Regions from separate parts of the Pseudomonas sp. P4_B3 genome, predicted to be linked through region 1. Evidence: predicted binding sites of a transcription regulator. Region 1 holds the regulator's gene; each other region holds the start of a gene.
The links. Region 1 encodes sigma-54, which starts transcription at its own class of promoters, with help from an activator protein. Its sites were predicted from a motif close to ANTGGCATNNANNTTGCTNT; they were not measured.

Region 2: a site for sigma-54 is predicted at 4,893-4,912, ahead of AC1DWG_RS22705 (flagellar basal body rod protein FlgF). Genes of this name have one in related genera too.
Region 3: a site for sigma-54 is predicted at 3,068-3,087, ahead of AC1DWG_RS22500 (flagellar hook-length control protein FliK). Genes of this name have one in related genera too.

What each region holds. Positions count from the first base shown of each region.
Region 1 covers NZ_JBFUHR010000016.1:26,311-33,596, reverse strand. The annotation lists gene lptA (lipopolysaccharide transport periplasmic protein LptA) at 1-429, shown strand, start outside; gene lptB (LPS export ABC transporter ATP-binding protein) at 429-1,154, shown strand; gene AC1DWG_RS19120 (RNA polymerase factor sigma-54) at 1,427-2,920, shown strand; gene hpf (ribosome hibernation-promoting factor, HPF/YfiA family) at 2,995-3,303, shown strand; gene ptsN (PTS IIA-like nitrogen regulatory protein PtsN) at 3,316-3,780, shown strand; gene rapZ (RNase adapter RapZ) at 3,783-4,640, shown strand; gene AC1DWG_RS19100 (HPr family phosphocarrier protein) at 4,656-4,931, shown strand; gene pmbA (metalloprotease PmbA) at 4,994-6,340, opposite strand; gene yjgA (ribosome biogenesis factor YjgA) at 6,449-6,973, shown strand; gene tldD (metalloprotease TldD) at 7,079-7,286, opposite strand, start outside.
Region 2 covers NZ_JBFUHR010000020.1:86,636-93,921, forward strand. The annotation lists gene flgK (flagellar hook-associated protein FlgK) at 1-82, opposite strand, end outside; gene flgJ (flagellar assembly peptidoglycan hydrolase FlgJ) at 106-1,392, opposite strand; gene AC1DWG_RS22690 (flagellar basal body P-ring protein FlgI) at 1,404-2,492, opposite strand; gene flgH (flagellar basal body L-ring protein FlgH) at 2,520-3,215, opposite strand; gene flgG (flagellar basal-body rod protein FlgG) at 3,267-4,052, opposite strand; gene AC1DWG_RS22705 (flagellar basal body rod protein FlgF) at 4,098-4,838, opposite strand; gene AC1DWG_RS22710 (sigma-54-dependent transcriptional regulator) at 5,114-6,676, opposite strand; gene phhA (phenylalanine 4-monooxygenase) at 6,956-7,286, shown strand, end outside.
Region 3 covers NZ_JBFUHR010000020.1:42,142-49,427, forward strand. The annotation lists gene fliM (flagellar motor switch protein FliM) at 1-931, opposite strand, end outside; gene fliL (flagellar basal body-associated protein FliL) at 941-1,441, opposite strand; gene AC1DWG_RS22500 (flagellar hook-length control protein FliK) at 1,655-3,019, opposite strand; gene AC1DWG_RS22505 (Hpt domain-containing protein) at 3,120-3,479, opposite strand; gene AC1DWG_RS22510 (ATP-binding SpoIIE family protein phosphatase) at 3,510-5,207, opposite strand; gene AC1DWG_RS22515 (STAS domain-containing protein) at 5,213-5,512, opposite strand; gene fliJ (flagellar export protein FliJ) at 5,659-6,108, opposite strand; gene fliI (flagellar protein export ATPase FliI) at 6,115-7,286, opposite strand, start outside.

The DNA of each region.
Region 1 (7,286 bases):
CAACTGGACGACAAGCAAGGTATTGCCATCTATACCGGTGACGTGATCATTACCCAAGGTACGATGAAGGTTACCGGCAACAAGGTGACCATGACCCGCACCCCGAATGGCGACATCGACGTGGTTACCTCGGTGGGCAACCTGGCCTACTTCGAGCAACTGCAAACGGCGGGCGACACCAAACCCGTCCAGGGCTGGGGTGTGACCATCCAGTACCACGCAACGCAAAATCGCGTTGTGCTGATCGACAAGGCCAAAGTCATCGACAAGGACAACAACACCACCCAAGGTGAGAAAATCGTCTACGACACCGAGAAGAAGCTGGCCAGCGCCGGTCGCGCCACCGGCAGCAAGGTGACCGAGTCGCGTCCGCGTATCGACATGGTGATCCAGCCGAAGAAGAAAACCGACGAGAAAAAGGCCCAGTAATGGCAACTCTGAAAGCTCAGCATCTGGCCAAGAGCTACAAGAGCCGCCAGGTCGTGCGCGACGTCAGCCTGTCCATCGACAGCGGTCAGATCGTCGGCCTGCTTGGCCCGAACGGCGCCGGCAAGACCACCTGCTTCTACATGATCGTCGGTCTGGTGCAGGCCGACCAGGGCCGCGTCCTGATCGATGACCTGGACATCAGCCACCAGCCGATGCACGGCCGCGCAAAGGCTGGTATCGGCTACCTGCCGCAAGAAGCATCGATCTTCCGCAAACTGTCGGTGGCCGACAACATCATGGCCATCCTCGAGACCCGCAAGGAACTCGACAAGGCCGGTCGGCGCAAGGAACTGGAAAGCCTGCTGCAGGAATTCCACATCAGCCACATCCGCGACAACCTCGGCATGAGCCTGTCTGGTGGTGAGCGCCGTCGCGTGGAAATCTCCCGAGCCCTGGCCACCAACCCGAAATTCATCCTCCTCGACGAACCCTTCGCCGGCGTGGACCCGATTTCGGTCGGGGACATCAAGCAGATCATTCACCACCTCAAGGCCAAAGGCATTGGCGTGCTGATCACCGACCACAACGTTCGTGAAACCCTGGATATCTGCGAAACCGCCTACATCGTCAACGACGGCCAATTGATCGCCGAAGGCGACGCTGAAACCATCCTGGCCAACGACCTGGTGAAGGAAGTGTACCTGGGCCACGAATTCCGCCTGTAAGACACCGAGGTGCGAGACTGGTCGACGAGCGCTTGTCTCGATAAAAAACAACTCTTTTTTATTGTTACAGTGCTCTAGGCAAACACGACGCCTCAAAGATGTTCAAGAGTCGGCCGGAGCAACCTGTCAACAAAACATTGCAGCTTTTTATTGTTACAGTGCTCTAGGCAAACACTACAGTTTCAGGCATATAATTTGCTTATGTTTGGCGCCCCGGCGCCCTGTAGTGGATGGCGCGTGTGCGCCGGCGAATAAGGTGTTAAGCCCCTGCCATGAAACCATCGCTAGTCTTGAGAATGGGCCAGCAGCTGACGATGACACCGCAGCTGCAACAGGCTATCCGCCTGCTCCAATTGTCGACCCTGGACCTGCAACAGGAAATCCAGGAGGCCCTGGAGTCCAATCCGATGCTCGAACGCCAGGAAGAAGGCGACGACTTCGATAACACCGACCCCTTGGCCGACAACGCCGAACAGAAGCCCAACACCGACATCCAGGAACCCTCCTACCAGGAAACCGCCCCGACGGTTGATAACCTCGATGAGGGTGACTGGAACGAGCGCATCCCCAACGAACTCCCCGTCGACACCGCGTGGGAAGACGTTTACCAGACCAGCGCCAGCAGCCTGCCCAGCAATGACGACGACGAGTGGGACTTCACCACCCGTACCTCGGCCGGCGAAAGCTTGCAAAGCCACTTGCTGTGGCAACTGAACCTGGCCCCGATGTCCGACACCGATCGCCTGATCGCCGTGACCCTGATCGACTGCATCAACAATCAGGGCTACCTGGACGAAACCCTCGAGGAAATCCTCGACGCCTTCGATCCGGAACTGGACATCGAACTGGACGAAATCGAAGCGGTCCTGCATCGCATCCAGCAATTCGAGCCCGCCGGCATCGGCGCCCGCAACCTGGGCGAATGCCTGCTGCTGCAATTGCGCCAGCTACCCGCCAAGACCCCTTGGCTGGCTGAGGCCAAGCGCCTGGTCACCGATTACATCGACTTGCTTGGCAGCCGCGACTATAGCCAACTGATGCGCCGCATGAAGCTCAAGGAAGATGAACTACGCCAGGTCATCGAGCTGGTCCAGAGCCTTAACCCGCGCCCGGGTTCGCAGATCGAGTCCACCGAAGCCGAGTATGTCGTTCCTGACGTTATCGTGCGCAAGGACAACGAGCGCTGGCTGGTGGAGCTGAATCAGGAGTCGGTGCCACGGCTGCGGGTCAACGCCCAGTACGCCGGTTTCGTGCGCCGCGCCGACACCAGCGCCGACAACACGTTCATGCGCAATCAGTTGCAGGAGGCCCGCTGGTTCATCAAGAGCCTGCAAAGCCGCAATGAAACCCTTATGAAGGTTGCCACCCAGATCGTCGAGCATCAGCGTGGTTTCCTCGAATATGGCGACGAAGCCATGAAGCCGTTGGTCCTGCATGACATCGCCGAAGCGGTCGGCATGCATGAGTCGACGATTTCACGGGTGACCACCCAGAAGTTCATGCACACCCCCCGGGGCATTTATGAACTGAAGTACTTTTTCTCCAGTCACGTCAGCACCTCCGAAGGCGGCGAATGCTCGTCCACGGCGATCCGCGCGATCATCAAAAAACTGGTTGCCGCGGAAAATCAGAAAAAGCCATTGAGTGACAGCAAGATCGCTGGTTTACTGGAGGCACAAGGCATTCAGGTGGCTCGCCGCACCGTCGCCAAGTACCGCGAATCCCTCGGGATCGCGCCTTCGAGCGAACGCAAGCGGTTGATGTAGAGCCACGCCACAGCGTTCCAGTGGCAGGCATTTCTGCCTGCCGCTTTATGCACTGGCAACGAAGGAGAAGCTGTATGCAAGTCAACATCAGTGGACACCAACTGGAAGTGACCGAACCTCTTCGCACCTACATCGGCGAAAAACTCGAACGATTGGAGCGACATTTCGACAAGATCACTAATGTGCAGGTCACGATGACCGTCGAAAAACTGAAGCAGAAAATCGAAGCCACGCTGCATATTCCCGGGAATGAAGTGGTCGCCAACGCGGAACATACCGATATGTACGCCGCGATCGACGCACTCACCGACAAGCTGGATAAACAACTCAAAAAGCATAAGGAAAAGACCCAGAGCCTCCTCCAGGGTGCAACCGGTCGTTAACACTCCCAACCCATGATCCGACTTGAAAGTATCCTGACCCCCGGCCGTTCCCTGGTGAACGTGCCGGGCGGCAGTAAAAAGAAAGCCCTCGAGGAAATTGCCAATCTGATCGCCCGCGAAGTGCCGGCCCTGGAGATGCAAGATGTCTTCGAGGCACTGATTGCCCGTGAAAAACTCGGCTCCACCGGTTTTGGCAACGGCATCGCTATTCCACACTGCCGTCTCAAGGGCTGTGTTTCACCCATCAGTGCATTGATGCACCTGGACGCCCCTATCGACTTCGACGCCATCGACGGCGCGCCGGTTGACTTGCTGTTCGTATTGCTGGTCCCGGAAGCCGCCACCGATGCGCACCTTGAGCTGCTGCGACAAATCGCCAGCATGCTCGACCGCAAGGAAGTTCGCGAAAAACTGCGTAATGCTGCAAGCAACGAAGCCCTGTATCAGGTTGTCCTGGACGAGCAAAACGGTCAGTAATCATGCGCTTGATCATCGTCAGTGGCCGTTCCGGCTCAGGTAAAAGTACCGCCCTCGACGTTCTTGAGGACAACGGCTACTACTGCATCGACAACCTGCCTGCCGGTCTGCTGCCGGAACTGGCCGAACGAGCCTTGATTCATACCGAGCTGCTACAGCCGCTGGTCGCCGTTTCCATTGATGCGCGCAACCTGCCCAGCCACCTGTCACGCTTCCCCGATCTGCTCGAAGAAGTCCGCAACCGCCACATCCAGTGCGATGTGCTGTACCTGGATGCCGACGAAGAAACCTTGCTCAAGCGCTTCTCGGAAACCCGCCGTCGTCACCCCCTGACCAACGCCAACCGCTCGCTGGCCGAAGCCATCAGCGTCGAGAGCGACCTGCTCGGGCCGATTGCCGACCTCGCCGATCTCAAGATCAACACCACCAGCCTGAACCTGTACCAGCTGCGCGACGCCATCAAACTGCGTCTGTTGAATCAGCCCGAGCCGGGCACTGCGTTCCTGGTGGAATCCTTCGGGTTCAAGCGTGGCATGCCGGTGGACGCCGACTTGGTGTTCGATGTGCGTTGCCTGCCCAACCCTTACTGGAAACCGGAATTGCGCGAGCAGTCCGGGCTCGATCAACCGGTTGCCGAATACCTGGCGGCACAGCCGGATGTCGAAGAGATGTTCCAGGACATTTCCACATACCTGCTAAAGTGGCTGCCTCGTTTTGCCGCCAGCAACCGCGCCTATGTCACCATTGCCATTGGCTGCACTGGCGGACATCACCGCTCCGTCTACCTGACCGAGCGTCTGGGGCAGGCGCTGCAAAAATCCCTGAAGAACGTCCAGGTTCGCCACCGCGACCTCAGCTAAAGGATTCACATCGCGATGCCTGCTCTGGAAATCGAAATCATCAACAAGCTGGGCCTGCATGCCCGTGCTTCTGCAAAATTCGTCGGGGTCGCCGGCCAGTTCAAGGACTGCACGATCAGGGTAGGACGCACACCTGAATCCACAGTAGATGGCAAAAGCATCATGGCCATGATGATGCTCGCTGCCGGTAAGGGCACCAAAATCCATCTGAGCACGGAAGGCGAGCAGGAAAAGGAAGCGATGGACGCGCTGGTAGCCTTGATCAATAACTACTTCGACGAAGGCGAATAAACATCAAAAGAAAGGCGCGCCACCCATTGGGTGGCGCGCCTTTTTTATGCAACGGTCTGAGCTTAGCTACCCGCCACCGTCATCCGCTCGATCAACACCGAACCAGTGCGAATGTTGCTGCGCAGTTCCAGGTCGTTACCCACGGCAACGATCTGTTTGAACATATCGCGCATGTTGCCGGCGATGGTCACTTCCTGGACCGCGAACTGGATTTCGCCGTTCTCGACCCAGTAACCCGCCGCGCCCCGGGAATAATCGCCGGTGACCATGTTCAGCCCCTGGCCCATCAACTCGGTGACCAACAGTCCGCGTCCCATGCGCCGCAGCAAGGCCGCCTGGTCTTCATCACCATGGGTGACGAACAGGTTGTGCACGCCGCCGGCGTTGGCCGTACTTGGCATGCCGAGCTTGCGGCCGGAGTAGGTACCGAGGATGTACGACACCAACTCGCCTTTTTCGACGAACGGTTTGGCGTAGGTTGCCAGGCCATCGCCATCGAACGCCGCGCTGCCCAAGGCTCGCATCAAGTGCGGACGTTCGTCGATGGTCAGCCACTCCGGAAACAGCTTCTGGCCGAGAGTGCCCTCAAGGAACGAAGACTTGCGATACAGGCTGCCGCCGGAAATCGCCGACAGGAAACTGCCAAACAGGCCCCCGGCCAACTCTGCGGAAAACAGCACCGGCACCTCACAAGTCGGCACCGGACGCGCTCCCAGACGGCTCGCCGCCCGTTGCGCGGCACGCTGGCCGATGCTGACCGGATCGGCCAGCAGATTGCCCTGGCGGTTCACGTCGTACCAGTAATCGCGCTGCATCTGGCCGTCCGCTTCGGCGATCATCACGCAGCTCAAGCTGTGACGAGTCGATGCGTAACCACCGATAAACCCGTGGCTGTTGCCATAAACGCGGCAACCCTGATGGGTACTGAGAGTGGTGCCGTCAGCGTTCTTGATCCGGCTGTCGGCAGCAAACGCCGCGGCTTCACAGGCCAAGGCCTGTTCGATGGCTTGTTCCGGAGTGATGTCCCATTGGTGGAACAGGTCGAAATCCTGAATATCCCGCGCCATCAGCGCGGCATCCGCCAGGCCCGAGGCTTCGTCTTCCGAAGTGTGTTTGGCGATGGCCAGTGCCGCGGCGACGGTTTCGCGAATCGCTTCCGGACCACTGGCCGATGTGCTGGCCGAGCCTTTGCGCTGACCGACGTACAAGGTGATGCCAAAACCCTGATCGCGGTTGAATTCTACCGTTTCGACTTCACGCTGACGCACCGTGGTCGACAAGCCCTGCTCCAGTGACACCGCCACTTCACAGGCGCTGGCGCCCTGGCGCCTGGCTTCAGCGATGATCTGCTCGACTTGTTCCTGCAGTGCCGGCAACGCTTGTGGGCCGACGCTTTCAACTGCACTCATGCTGTTCTCCACTCAAATTCTGCTTTCGGTAACGGTCATCGAGCGACCGGGCCGGACAAGCGGCCCCCGACTGGTTATCATGGCGGCGTTTCTTTGCGGACGGCCACCATGGTTGATTCTTACGACGACTCCCTCGATACGGGAGAAAAAAGCAAATCCCAGGTTAAACGCGAGCTGCATGCTCTGGTTGACCTTGGCGAGCGCCTTACAACACTCAAGCCTGACTTGCTGGCAAAACTGCCCTTGACCGACGGAATGCGTCGGGCTCTGGCCGATGCGCCCAAGCACACCGCGAACATCGCGCGTAAACGGCACCTTCAGTTCATCGGCAAACTGATGCGCGATCAGGACACTACCGCCATTCTGGTTCTGCTCGATCAACTCGATGCCTCCACCCGTCAATACAACGAACGCTTCCATAACCTGGAGCGCTGGCGCGATCGTCTGATCGCGGGCGACGATGCCGTTCTGGAGAAATTCGTCGTCGACTACCCGGACGCGGACCGCCAGCAATTGCGTTCCCTGATCCGTCAGGCCCAGCATGAGGTTGCGCAAAACAAGCCTCCTGCTTCCAGCCGTAAAATCTTCAAGTACATCCGTGAGCTGGACGAGACTCAACGCGGTCTGCGTTAATTCTCCGAAGCTCTTGTAGGAGCTGCCGAAGGCTGCGATCTTTTGATCATTAAAAAAGGCAAAGATCGCAGCCTTCGGCAGCTCCTACAGGAGATGTCCCTATCCTTATGCGCCCGTGCCACCCACGGTGATCGCATCAATCTTCAGCGTTGGCTGGCCGACACCCACCGGCACCGATTGCCCATCCTTGCCACACGTGCCCACACCGCTGTCCAGCGACAGGTCATTACCGACCATCGACACCTTGCTCATGGCTTCCGGCCCGTTGCCGATCAGGGTCGCGCCCTTGACCGGAGCGGTGATCTTGCCGTCC
Region 2 (7,286 bases), on a different contig from region 1:
CGTTGGCAATGTTGTTGCCGGTCGTCACCAACGAGTTATGGCCAGCACTCAGCCCCGACATCCCGATATTGAGCAAACTCATGGTTCAGACCTTATACCTTGTGCCTATAAAGGCGTGGTGGAAACGCCCGCCGCAGCGTAGTTCTGGTAACTCGTCATCTGCTTGGCTATCTGCGAAATCTTGCTTGCGTAGTCCGGGTCGGTTGCGTAACCGGCCTTCTGCAACTCGCGTACAAACTGTTCTGGGTTATCGGCCGACTTCACGACATCTTGATAGCGATTATTGGTCTGCAGCAAAGTCACAAGGTCATGGAAACTGTCCTTGTAGGAATCGTAGGAGCGGAACTCGGCCGTCTCCTTGACCATCTGCCCATTGCGGAATTCGCTGGTGATCGCCCGCGCCGAATTGCCCTGCCAGCTGTTGCCGGCCTTGATGCCGAACAGGTTGTGGCTGCTGCTGCCGTCCTGCTGGCGCATGACCGACTTGCCCCAACCCGTTTCCAGGGCCGCCTGGGCCACCAGGTAACGTGGATCGACACCGATCCGGGCCGCCGCGTCCTTGGCCATCGGCAACATGGTGTTGACGAAATCGTCGGCGGAGCTGAAAGCCTTCTTCGGTGGCGCCAGAGGAATCTGCGCCATGGCGCGACCGTAAATCTGCATGCCGCCCGCGGAGGATTGCTGTGCGTTCGCCAGCCAGTCGCCGTTGTACAACGGACCCGAACCGGTAGAGGCCGTGCGCTCCGGCAACTGCGTTTTATTGACTGCCACAGCGGTGGTCGTCGCCGAAGGCACCAGCCCGGCCAACAGACGATCAGCCAGCTTCGGCGGCAATGCCAGGCGCCGCTGATTGATCAGCACCATGTCATTGCGATGAGCGCCCTCGCCCGCCTCTTGCTGCGCATGGACCGAGCGCGAGGCCCACAACGGACGCTGGCCGTTGACCCGCGACAACGGCCCGTTGAGCGCAACCGTGCCAGCCGCCACCGGCGTTTGTGCAGCCGCTTTCGCCGCTTCTTGCCTGGCCGCCGACGCGGCGGCGGCCTCGCCCGGAGCCAGCGGTTTGTTCTTCGACATCTGGCGCATCAGCACGTCCGCCAGGCCGATACCACCGCCCTCGCGGGACATGGAGACGGCCAGCTGCTGGTCGTACATTTCCTGGTACTGCTTGGCCGCCGGGGTGTTCATCGGATTGTCCTGACCCAATGCTTCGGTGGCCGAGCGCATCGACTTGAGCATTTCCCCGAGGAACAGCGACTCGAACTCCTGCGCCACCTTGCGCATGTTGCCATCGCTGTTCGTGTCGCCGACCTTGAGCTGATTCAGACGATTGAGGTCCGAATAGGAGCCCGAATCGCTGCTGCTGACCAGACCACTCTTGCGCATATCCACGATGGCCGTCCTCAGATCACGATCAGGTCGGCTTGCAGGGCGCCTGCCTGCTTCAGCGCTTCGAGGATGGCCATCAAGTCACCCGGTGCCGCGCCGACCTGGTTCACCGCCCGCACGATCTCGTCGAGGGTGGTGCCCGGGCCGAACTTGAACATCGGCTTGGCTTCCTGCTGGGCGTTGACCTTCGAACGCGGCACCACCGCCGTCGTGCCATTGGACAGTGGGCCGGGCTGGCTGACGATCGGGTCTTCGGTGATGGTCACGGTCAGGCTACCGTGGGTGACGGCGGCCGGAGAAACCTTGACGTTCTGGCCGATCACGATAGTGCCGGTGCGGGAGTTGATGATGACTTTCGCCACCGCCTGGCCCGGATCGATTTCGAGATTTTCCAGGATCGACAGGTAGTCGACACGCTGGCTTGGATCGAGCGGCGCGGTGACGCGAATCGAACCGCCGTCGATGGCCTGGGCCACGCCAGGGCCGAGCATGTCGTTGATCTTGTCGACGATGCGCTTGGCGGTGGTGAAGTCGGAACGGTTGAGGTTCAGCGTCAGGCTGTTGCCCTGGTTGAAACCGCTCGGCACCGCACGCTCCACCGAGGCACCACCGGGGATGCGACCGGCCGACGGAACGTTGACGGTGATCTTCGAGCCGTCGCGACCTTCCGCATCGAAACCACCGACTACCAGGTTGCCCTGAGCCACCGCATAGACGTTGCCGTCGATACCCTTGAGCGGTGTCAGCAGCAAGGTGCCGCCGCGCAAGCTCTTGGAGTTACCGATGGACGAAACGGTGATGTCGACCTGCTGCCCCGGCTTGGCGAACGCCGGCAAATCGGCACTGATCGACACCGCCGCGACGTTCTTCAACTGCACGTTGCCCGAACCCGGCGGCACCTTGATGCCGAACTGCGAGAGCATGTTGTTGAAGGTCTGCAGGGTGAACGGAGTTTGCGTCGTCTGGTCACCGGTGCCGTTAAGCCCGACCACCAGGCCGTAACCGATCAACTGGTTGGAACGCACGCCGGAAATGCTGGCGATGTCCTTCAGGCGCTCGGCGTGCGCGTTGAACGCGGCGGACAGCATCAAGGCGGCCACCATGAGGTGTTTAAGATTCAAACGGACCACCTAGAAAGGGAACAGCGGGCTGAGGAAGAAACGGTCGAACCAGCCTGGCTGACTCGCATCGGCGAACGAACCGGTGCCCGAGTAGGTGATGCGCGCATCGGCGACACGAGTCGACGACACGGTGTTGTCGGTAGAGATGTCATCGGCGCGAACAAGGCCGGCAATCCGCACCAGCTCATCGCCAGTGTTGAGCGTCATCCACTTCTCGCCGCGTACCGCGATGATGCCGTTGGGCAACACATCGGCGACGGTCACGGTGATCGAGCCGGTCAGGGTGTTGCCCTGGGCTGCCTTGCTGTCGCCCTTGGTCGCGCGGTCGCCTTCATAGCTGGCGTCCAGACTCAGGTCACCACTGCCAAACGGATTGTTGGTGTTGGGCGTGGAGCCGAACAGCGAGGTCAGGCCGATGCTGGCCTTGCTGTTCTTGCCAATTTGCGAGTTGGCGTTTTTGCTGGCCTGGGTCCTTTCGTTCAGGGTGATGGTGATGATGTCACCGATCCGGAACGCCTTGCGGTCGCTGTAGAGGTTCTGTTCGAAACCGGCCTGATAGATCGAGCCGTTGTTCGCCGCCGCCGGCAATGGCGTACGCGGCAACACCGGCGCGTAGTAAGGGTCATTGGGCTTGGGCGTCGCAGGCACGCAACCTGCGAGCGCGGTGATCCCACTCAGTGCCAGAACAGATACATAGCGATTCATGACCCTACCTCACGGTGTTGCAGGCAGCCTCATGGCCGCACATAGACTTGATTACAGATTCTGCGTTACGAACGAGAGCATCTGGTCGGCGGTGGAGATCACCTTGGAGTTCATCTCGTAGGCGCGCTGGGTGGTGATCATGTTGACCATCTCCTCAACGGTGCTGACGTTGGACGTTTCCAGGGTGTTCTGCAGCGTGGTGCCGAAACCGTTCAGACCCGGAGTGCCGACTTGCGGCGCGCCACTGGCGGCGGTTTCCAGGAACAGGTTGTTGCCCACTGCCTGCAGGCCGGCCGGGTTGATGAAGTCGGCGGTTTGCAGGTTGCCGATCACCTGGGCAGCCGGGTTGCCGGCAACGGTGATGGACACGGTGCCGTCGCGGCCGACCGTGAAGGTCTGCGCGTCGTTCGGAATGACAATCGCCGGCTCCAGGGCAAAGCCGCTGGCGTTGACGATCTGGCCGTTGGAGTCCAGGTGGAACGTACCGTCACGGGTGTAGGACGTGGTGCCATCCGGTTGCAGGATCTGAAAGAAACCGCGACCGTCGATGGCCATGTCCAGTGGCTGCTCGGTGGTTTGCAGGCTGCCGGCGGTGAAATTTTTCTGGGTGCCGACGATGCGCACACCGGTACCCAGTTGCAGACCCGACGGCAGTTCGCTGTCCTGGGTCGACTGGGCGCCTGGCTGGCGCTTGATCTGGTAGAGCAGGTCCTGGAACTCGGCGCGGTCACGTTTGAAACCCGTGGTCGACACGTTGGCCAGGTTGTTGGAAATGGTGGTCAGGTTGGTGTCCTGAGCGGACAGGCCTGTCTTGGCAACCCATAGAGCCGGAAGCATTCGATTCTCCTCGTGCGCCTGTTTTACGGCGCGACGTTCTGGTAATTAGCTGATCTGCAAGACCCGAGCCATGGCCTGGTCATCGTCTTTGGCGGTGTTCATCATCTTGATGTGCAGCTCGAACTGCTTGGACAAAGCCAGAACCGAGGTCATCTCTTCCACGGCATTGACGTTGCTCGACTCGAGGAACCCGGACACCAGCTTGACGCCGGCATCGGCCTGCGCAGGCGCGCCGTCCTTGGTGTGGATCGAACCATCCAGGCCCTTGGTCATGTTCTTGAGGTCCGGGTTGACCAGCTTGATGCGGTCGACTTCAGCCATCACCCGGGGACCTTCGCCCATCGCACGGATGCTGATGGTGCCGTCCTCTCCGACTTCGATCTGCTGCTCCGGCGGCACCGCAATCGGCCCGCCATTGCCCATGACCGGCATGCCGTTGCCGGCGCGCAGCACGCCCAGGGCGTCAACGTTCAGGCTGCCGGTGCGCACATAGCTTTCACCGCCATCGGGATTCTGTACGGCAATCCAGCCGTTGCCTTGCACGGCAACGTCGAGGTCGCGGCCGGTTTCCACCAGTGAGCCAGGGGAGAAATCGGTGGCCGGGCGTTCGGACATGGCAAACGCACGCGCCGGAAAGCTGTCACCGAACACCGGCATCGAACGGGCCTGCTCCAGGTCTTTCTGGAAGCCGTTGGTGGAGATGTTCGCGAGGTTGTTGGCATGCGCCTTTTGCGCCAGTGCATTCTGGCTGGCGCCGGTCATTGCCACATAAAGGTACTTGTCCACACTCTTTCCTCTGCCTGCCGGACGTTTGCCGCCCACTGCTGTACTGCTGAGCCATAAGCAATTTGCAGACCAACTTGTTTTTGGCGGCGCCAGGCCCGGCAAACAGGGGACTTTGGGGATTCAGAGGGGATTTGTGATTTGTATCAGAGACGAAAAACCGGCGGTGTCATGCCGCTTCGCGGCAATGGATCGCGGCCCGAGCCTTCGGCAGCTCCTACATTGATCTCTGTAGGAGCTGCCGAAGGCTCGGGCCGCGATCGGACGATCTTTTGATCTTAAATGCTGCTGTCCTTACCGACTTCGTACTCACGCAACTTGTTGGCAATGGTGGTATGCGAAACCCCGAGCCGCTTGCCCAATTGCCGACTGCTCGGATGCTCGGAATACAGCCGCTCCAACACGGCTTTTTCGAAACGCCCGACGATCTCGTCCAACCCACCCTCCAGCGAAAAATCGCCAAGGGGTTGGCGCACACCATAGTCCGGCAAACGAATGTGCTCGGCCTTGACCGTCCCACCGTCGCACAAAGAAACAGCCTGGAACAGCACGTTCTCCAGTTGCCGCACGTTGCCCGGCCAATGGTAGTGACTGAGCCGCTCCATGGCCGCCGGGGCGAGTTTGGGCAGCGGGCAACCAATCTGCCGGCTGGCCTGATCGAGGAAGTGCTCCACCAGCGGCGTCAAGCCGTCGAGGCATTCGCGCAGCGGCGGGATGTGCAGCGACAACACATTCAAGCGGTGATAGAGGTCCTGGCGGAACTCACCGCGAGCGCACAGTTCAGACAGATCGACCTGGGTCGCGCAGATCACCCGCACATCAAGGTAGACCTCTTCATCACTGCCCACACGACGGAAGCAACCGTCCTGCAAAAAGCGCAGCAACTTCACCTGCAAGCGCGGGCTCATTTCGCCGACGCCATCGAGAAACAGCGTGCCGCCCGCCGTCAGCTCCAGCAACCCGAGCTTGCCTTCGGCCCGCGCCCCCTCAAAGGCACCCGGGCCGTAACCGAACAACTCCGTCTCGGCCATGGACTCCGGCAGACCTGCGCAATTGAGTGCCATCAACGGCGACTGCCCACGAGGACTGGCCAAATGGCAGGCCCGCGCCAGCAACTCTTTGCCGGTGCCGGTCTCCCCTTCGATCAACAGCGGCGCATCCAGTGGCGCCATGCGCCGCGCTTCGCGCACCACGGCGGCCATGACTTTCGAGCTTTGGAAGATGCTGTCGAAGCCACGCAATTCCTGCTTGCGCACGTTGTAGATGCGCTCGCCCACCCGGTCCGCTCGATGCAACGTCAGCACCGCACCGGCCATGGCTTCGCTGTCGTCATGCTCCGATTGCAGTGGCGCGATGTCGGCCAGGAACACGTCACCCTTGACCTTGACCCGCAGCCCGTTGATCCGCGACTTGTTGGCGCGCACCAGTTCCGGCAAATCGAAATCCTCGGCGTAGCGCGACAGGGGAATCCCCGGCACTTCGTCGACCCGCACCCCGAGCAACTGCGCCGCTGCCCGGTTGGCCGCGACGATGGAACCGCCCATGTCGATCGACAGCACCGGAAACTCCAGCGCACCGAGCAGAGCGTTGAGCTCCATGTGCCGACGCTCGCTGGGCATCAGCCCTACACGCTTGACGCCAAAGACCCCGGCAATCGCTTCGAATTTCGGGCGCAAGGCCTGGAACTGAATGTTGATCAGGTTCGGGCAATGCAGGTAAATGGCGTTGCCATGCTCACCACCCACCTCACCGCGGGCCACGTTGATCCCGTACTCCACCAGCAGATTGAGAATGTCGCGCAGGATGCCGATGCGGTTCTGGCAGTGGACTTTGATACGCATATAAATGGCCTGAAAAAACGGTGAGTAAGGTGCGCAGGGATAATTTCTGCTGAGGCGCTCAGATAGTCGTCAAGATTATGTGACAGATGTAGGGCTTTTCCCACCCACCAATCTCAACATCTGCGCGATGACGGCCGATACGTAACGAAATCTTTACGATAATTAAGGGGTTTTCCCGCACAGGACGCCGCTCACCTGCTGCAACGATGCAATTGATGGAGTATTTCTAGGTCCATAGCAGTACATAACAAGAACGAAATCCCCTAGCAGGAGAGCAGCATGAAGCAGACGCAATACGTGGCTCGCGAGCCCGATGCGCAAGGTTTTATCGACTACCCCGCCGAAGAACACGCGGTGTGGAACACGCTGATCACCCGTCAACTGAAGGTGATCGAAGGGCGTGCGTGCCAGGAGTACCTGGACGGTATCGAAAAACTCGGTCTGCCCCACGACCGCATTCCTCAACTCGGCGAAATCAACAAGGTCCTCGGTGAAACCACCGGCTGGCAAGTTGCCCGGGTTCCCGCACTGATTCCCTTCCAGACTTTTTTCGAATTGCTGGCCAGCAAGCAGTTTCCGGTGGCGACCTTCATTCGTACCCGCGAAGAAC
Region 3 (7,286 bases), on a different contig from region 1:
GGTTGCCCTTGTGCGAGCCCATCTTGACCTTGAAGGCCGGCACGCCGTTGGCGCGCATGATCATTTCTTCCGGCATCTCGACCGGGATCACATCCCCCGGTTGCATGTGCAGGATGTCGCGCAGGCGCAACTGACGACGGGCCACCGTGGCACCGATCGGCACGTCGACGTCCAGCACGTCCTGGCGCAGGGCGTTGACCCAGCGCTCGTCCTGGTCGTCGAGGTCCGACTGGAAGCCGGCGTCGAGCATTTCGCGCACCGGCTCGATCATCGAGTACGGCATGGTCACGTGCAGGTCGCCGCCACCGCCATCGAGTTCGATGTGGAAGGTCGACACCACAATGGCCTCGCTCGGGCCGACGATGTTGGCCATGGCCGGGTTCACTTCCGAGTTGATGTACTCGAAGTTGACTTCCATGATCGCCTGCCAGGCTTCCTTCAAATCGACGAACGCCTGCTCCAGCACCATGCGCACCACACGCAGTTCGGTCGGGGTGAATTCACGCCCTTCGATCTTGGCGTGCCGGCCGTCACCGCCGAAGAAGTTGTCCACCAGCTTGAACACCAGCTTGGCGTCGAGGATGAACAGCGCGGTGCCGCGCAGGGGTTTGATCTTGACCAGGTTGAGACTGGTCGGCACATACAGCGAGTGCACGTATTCGCCGAACTTCATCACCTGCACGCCGCCGACCGCCACGTCCGCCGAGCGACGCAGCATGTTGAACATGCTGATGCGGGTATAGCGGGCAAAACGCTCGTTGATCATTTCCAGGGTCGGCATGCGTCCACGGACGATGCGATCCTGGCTGGTCAGGTCATAGCTTTTGACGGTGCCGGGTTCGGCAGCGTTTTCGGTCTGTACCAGACCATCGTCGACGCCATGCAACAGCGCGTCGATCTCATCCTGGGACAGCAGGTCCTGCACGGCCATGTCGTGTTCCTACTGCAGTACGAAATTAGTGAAAAGCAACTGTTCGATCACCACTTTGCCGAGCTCTTTCTGCGCCACTTCCTGGACGCTGGCGGTGGCTTTCTGCCGCAGCATTTCCTGTCCGACCGGCGAGGCGAGGGTCGCGAAGTCCTGCCCGGAAAACAGCATGACCAGGTTATTGCGGATCACCGGCATGTGGACCTTGAGCGCATCCAGGTCTGCCTGGTTGCGCGCGAGCATGGTGATGCTCACTTGCATGTAGCGCTGGCGACCGTTCAGGTTGAAGTTGGCGACGAAAGCCGGCGCCATCGACTCGAAAATCGCTGGCTGTTTGCCGATGGCAACGGTTTCCACCACGGCGGCAGGCTTGCTCTGAGCGCTGTGCATGAAGTACCAGGTCGCCCCCACGGACACACCGATCGCCAGCAGCAGGGCCACCACGATCACGATAATCAGCTTGAGTTTGCCTTTGGTTGCGGGGTCTTTTACTGCTGCGTCGCTCTTCGCCATGCCAATAATCCGTCACTATTCGGGTTTTCACAGTCGCACGGCAAGGCAAGAGCAAGTGTTATGCCATGTAGGAGCGAGCCTGCTCGCGAAAGACGTGAGAGCGCCGCGTTTATTCAGATGGCCCTCGTCATCGTTTAACTCCATCGCGAGCAGGCTCGCTCCTACAGAGGGTTCGTTCCCATGCCATGGGAACGATTGGAGTGATGGCTTTGATCAGGCGTAGTAATCGACCACACTGGAGCCGATCACGCGGGTGGTATTGGCAGCCACTTCAGCGACGCCCGGGGCCACGTCGTCATCCATTGAATCGAGGCGACCGCCGCTGGCATTGGTCCGCCCGCTCTGGCTTTGCCGGGCCTGTTCCTGCCCTTGCTGCGAACCACGGGACTGGTCCGAAACGTTGACATCGACCTGCCCCATGCCCTGTTGCGCGAACATATCGCGCAAGCGATGGACCTGGCCATCCAGCGCCTCACGGACACCCGGATGCGCACTCATGAACGTAACCTGGGTCTGTTGATCGGGAACCATATTCACCCGAATGTCCAGACGCCCGAGTTCAGCGGGCTGCAACTGGATGTCCGCCGCCTTGAGATTAGCGCTGGACAGGTACATGACCCGGTTCACCACCTCTTCGGTCCACCCGCTCTGATGCATGGCGATCGGCTGGTTCACCGGCAAGGCATTGGCGGTCTTCGGTGTGGCCGCCTGGGTCAGCGCGGCCAGACGGTTGGCGAAATCATCGACACGGGTGTCGCTGCTGGCGGACTTGAGATCCTTCAGGCCGTCATCGAGCAACCCGCTGAAAGCCTTGTCGTCGCCTTGATCGGTGCTGTTCTTGTCGGCCTGAACATCCAGCAGGGTCGCCATGCCGGCGGCAAAGTTTTGCGCCGATGTCAGCTCACCGTCAGCCTGGGCTTGAGTCTGTGTCGGTGCAGTCTTGGGCTGCGCCTGGCTGGAAGCCGATACGTGACCGCTCTGCTCCATTGCCAGGCGCACCGCTGGCAAGGCGTCGAGCGGATCGGTCTCGGGATCGAAATCGCCGTCAGTGCCGGTCGGCGCTGGAGCGTTTGTCGCCATGATCGCCGCCGCAACCGGCGCTTCAGCCGCTGGCTGCGCCGCATCGGCCACGGCAGGCGTTGTCGGTGCCGACGCAGGCGCTACTGGCTGTATGGCTTGCAGCAGTGAGGGATCAAGCGCCGGATCGAGCGGTGCGGTATCGACGACCGGAGCACGGTCGACATCTGACGCCTCATTGTCGGCGGTCTTGTCGTCAGCCTGCACCGGCGTATCGGAAGGCAAGGATTTGCCGCCATCGGCAACCACCAGCTCCCCGGCGGCAGACTTGTCGTCGCCAGCGTCTTTTTCTCCTGCGACATCGGAGCTTTTTTCGCGACTCGGCTTGACCGAGGCATCCGCCGACGCATTGGGCTTGTTCTGGGCCTGATTGGCATAGACATGAGCGAAGCTTGCGGCCTTGTCCCCAGGCTCAGCGGTCAGCGCCGGAGGATTGGCGCAGGCCGCTTGAATCTTGGCCTGCCTGGAGGCCTGAAGCAGAATATTGGGGGTAACGGGCATGAAACAGTCTCCGCTGCACGGGGCTCGTAAGTACAGTTGGACGAGTTAAGTGCAAAGGTCGAGCCAGTTTCACTCGAAGGAGACAAAATGCAGCGCATGCTCAGATTTTCGCTGGGCAACGCTGTCGTTCAGCTTCGTACAGAGGCCGGATAGCGGCGAATTCGCGGTCGATTTCGCCGACCAGTTCCTGAACGGCGGCACATGGCAAATCTTTGGCCCGCTGTTCAAGTTGATGGCAGAGCTCGGTCAGCCTGACTGCACCCATATTGCTGCTGCTGCCCTTGAAGCTATGGGCGGTTGCAACGAGCAGTGCAGTACTGTCAGTCGTTCGCAAGACGTTAATGCGCTCTTCGGAGTCCGCAAGAAAGATATCCAGCAAATCCGCATAGCCCTCTTCCATCACTTCCTGCAATGCACTCAGCACGCCGCGATCCACATGTTTGTCGTTTTTGTCGTTCATTTGCTCACTCCTTGATCAAGAATGCGCGGATTACTGCGCAGCCTTCCAGATAAACTCCACACGTGCACTTCGACCATCGTCGGTCCAGCGGGCATTACGCCCCAACTGGCGGATCAGACTGACTCCACGTCCCGACAGGCGGATGTCATCCACAGGTCTTTTCATCACCCGCTCGACATCGAAACCCTTGCCGCTGTCTTCGATGTGAATGGTCAGGCAACCGCCGTCGTCTGTTGGCGTCACCTGCAAATGCAACCGTACATAGCCTTCCTGGAGTTCGTCCAGACGGGTATTACGCTGCTGATAATAACGCGCAAAACCCGATGCATCGCGCTTGAGGCTCGAGTCCAGCCCCAGCACGCCATGCTCCAGCGCATTGGAATAGAGTTCCGCCAGCACACTGTAGAGCGCACCGCTCTGGCCCCGCAGACCATGCACCTCAAGCAGCAATTGCAACAGATAGGGCAAGGGGTTGAAACGCTTCAGTGTGGCGGCGCGAAACTCGAAACTCACCGACCAGTCCAGCGGGCACGACTGGCCGCTGTCGGAGTAGACCAACGCCGGCGGCGTGATCTGCGCCGGCTCCAGCAGGCTGATTTCGACCATGCTGACATCGTCGCGCGCTTCACCGCCAAACTGTCGCAGCGCATGCTCGATCTCTTCGAACAGCACATCCGGCTGGCGATTGGCGGCGAACACCTGCTGCAATCGCTGCACGCCAAACAACTGATCATTGGCGTCGCAGGTGTCGATCACCCCATCAGACAGGAGAAACACGCGATCCCCGAGCACCATGGGAAACACCTCGGTACGCTCATCGAAGGACTCCGGACTCAGCACCCCCAAAGGCAGGTGCCGCGCCGGCAGAGGCGTTCGCTCGCCACTGGCAATGCAATGCAGATAACCGTCGGGCATGCCGCCGTTCCAGACCTCCACTGAACGACGCTGAAAACTCAGGCACAGCAACGTGGCACAGCAGAACATGTCCACCGGCAGAATGCGCTTGAGCTTGGCATTCATCTCGCGCAGGGTTTCCGCCAGGCCATAGCCCTTGGCGGTCATTCCGTAGAAGACTTCGGCCAGGGGCATGGCGCCCACCGCCGCCGGCAGACCGTGGCCGGTAAAGTCGCCCAGCAGCACGTGCATGTCGCCGGCCGGGGTGAACGCGGCCAGCAACAGATCGCCGTTGAACAGCGCATAGGGCGATTGCAGATAACGGATATTCGCAGCGGCATTCAGGCAGCCGGAGTGCGCCACCTTGTCGAAAACGGCCTTGGCCACGCGCTGTTCGTTGAGCAGGTAGTCGTGGTGCCGGGCAATCTGGTCACGCTGTTGCAGCACGGTGTCCTGCAAGCGCCGCAAGCGATCCATCGCCTTGATCTTGGCGGCGAGAATCACCTGGTTGTACGGCTTCGCCAGAAAGTCGTCACCGCCGACTTCCAGGCAACGGGCCAGGGCTTCGCTTTCGGACAACGAGGTGAGGAAGATGATCGGCACCAGGGTTTCCCCGGCCAGGGCCTTGATTTGCCGGGCCGCCTCGAAGCCGTCCATCACCGGCATCATCGCGTCCATCAATACCAGGTGTGGTTGCTGCTGGCGAAACGTGTCGACCGCTTCGGCACCGTTGGCCGCAGTCAGCACGTCGTGCCCCAGGCGGCGCAGGATGCTCGACAGCAACAGGCGATCGGCGGCGCTGTCCTCGGCAATCAGGATCTTCAGCGGCTGCATGGCAATCAACTGATGTCGAACAGCTTGTCGAAGTTGGAGATGGCGAGGATTTTGCGCACGTCGGTATTGCTGTTGACGACGCGCACATCGGAGTCGTCGCCGCCGGCGTGATCGCGCAGCAACAGCAGCATGCCCAACGCAGAGCTGTCGAGGTAAGTGGCCTCTTTCAGGTCGACCACAACCGCCGATAGCTGTTTATCTTCGTAGGACTCACGAAATTCCTGATGCTTGGCGAAATCGAATCGTCCTTTGACTGATATCGTCAACTTTTGCCCATCAGGGGACACTTCGGCAACGACTGGCATTCAATGGCTTCCTTGTCTTTGGAGAACGTACGTGTAGAAGGTTTAGCACTTGGTGGGAATAGGAGCAAGATCAAAAGATCGCAGCCTGCGGCAGCTCCTACATGAGAATGCAATCCCCTGTAGGAGCTGCCGCAGGATGCGATCTTCTAATACGGATCCTGACGCGGCAAGCGCTGGGACAACTCATCCAGCAGCTTCTGCTCGCGCTTGTCCTCCAGCCGTCGCGCCTCATCGGCATAGCGTTCGACCAATTTGCGCAAACCTTCGACCCGGGCAAACGCCTGCTGCCAGGTTTCCCGAGCCTTGTTCAGGTTGTTCTGATGCCAGGCCAGGCTTTGCCGCTGCTGGTCGATGGCCGTGCCCAATTGCGCGAGAAAGCCCTGATAGCCCAGCAGCCATTGGCCCGAGACGCCGCCGCTGCCGCGTACGATCCATTGTTCCTGATAGTCGAGACGGAAGGCTTCAAGGTCGGCGAGTTTGCTTTGTGCCAAACGCACTTGCCCCTGAAAGTGCCCCAGGCGCTGGACCGCGGTTTTCTCGGCCTTTTCGGCCATTTCCACCACCGGCGCCAGCCTTCCTGCCCGACTCAGGGCCATGATCGCTTAACCGCCCGCCGCGGGCGCGAAGATCGAGGCGAGATACGCTTCGCTTTCACCCAGGCTGATGCTGTCGTTGAGACCCTGACGCAGGTATTTGACCAATTGCGGCTGCAAGGAAATCGCCAGATCGGTCTCGCGGTCACCGCCAGCGACGTAGGCACCGACGCTGATCAGGTCGCGGCTCTGCTGATAACGCGACCACAACTGCTTGAAATACTGCGCACGGGCCATGTGTTCCGGCGACACCACCGCCGGCATCACCCGGCTGATGGACGCCTCGATATCAATGGCCGGGTAATGCCCTTCCTCGGCCAGGCGCCGGGACAGCACGATGTGCCCGTCGAGCACGCCCCGTGCCGAGTCGGCAATCGGGTCCTGTTGGTCATCGCCTTCGGACAGCACGGTGTAGAACGCGGTGATCGAACCACCGCCCTTCTCCGCATTACCGGCCCGCTCCACCAGTTTCGGCAGCTTGGCGAATACCGACGGCGGATAGCCCTTGGTCGCTGGCGGCTCGCCGATGGCCAGGGCGATTTCCCGTTGGGCCTGGGCAAAACGGGTCAGGGAGTCCATCAGCAACAGGACATTCTTGCCCTTGTCGCGGAAATACTCGGCGATGCGCGTGCAATACATCGCCGCGCGCAGACGCATCAGCGGCGCATCGTCCGCCGGGGACGCCACCACCACTGAACGCTTGAGCCCCTCTTCACCGAGGATGTGCTCGATGAACTCTTTAACTTCACGGCCTCGCTCACCGATCAGCCCGACGACGATGATGTCGGCCTCGGTGAAGCGCGTCATCATCCCCAGCAACACCGATTTACCGACACCGGTACCGGCAAACAGGCCCAGCCGCTGGCCGCGCCCGACCGTCAACATGCCGTTGATGCAACGGATGCCCACGTCCAGCGGTTCACTGATCGGTTCGCGCTTGAGCGGGTTGATGGTCGGGCCATCCATTGGCACCCAGTCTTCGGCCTTCATCCCGCCCTTGCCGTCCAGTGCACGGCCGGCGCCATCCAGCACCCGCCCGAGCATGCTCATGCCCATCGGCAAACGCCCGGTATCGGACAAGGGAACTACGCGGGCACCGGGTGCGATGCCAGCGACGCTGCCGACCGGCATCAGAAAGACTTTACTGCCGGAGAAACCCATCACTTCGGCTTCGACCTGCA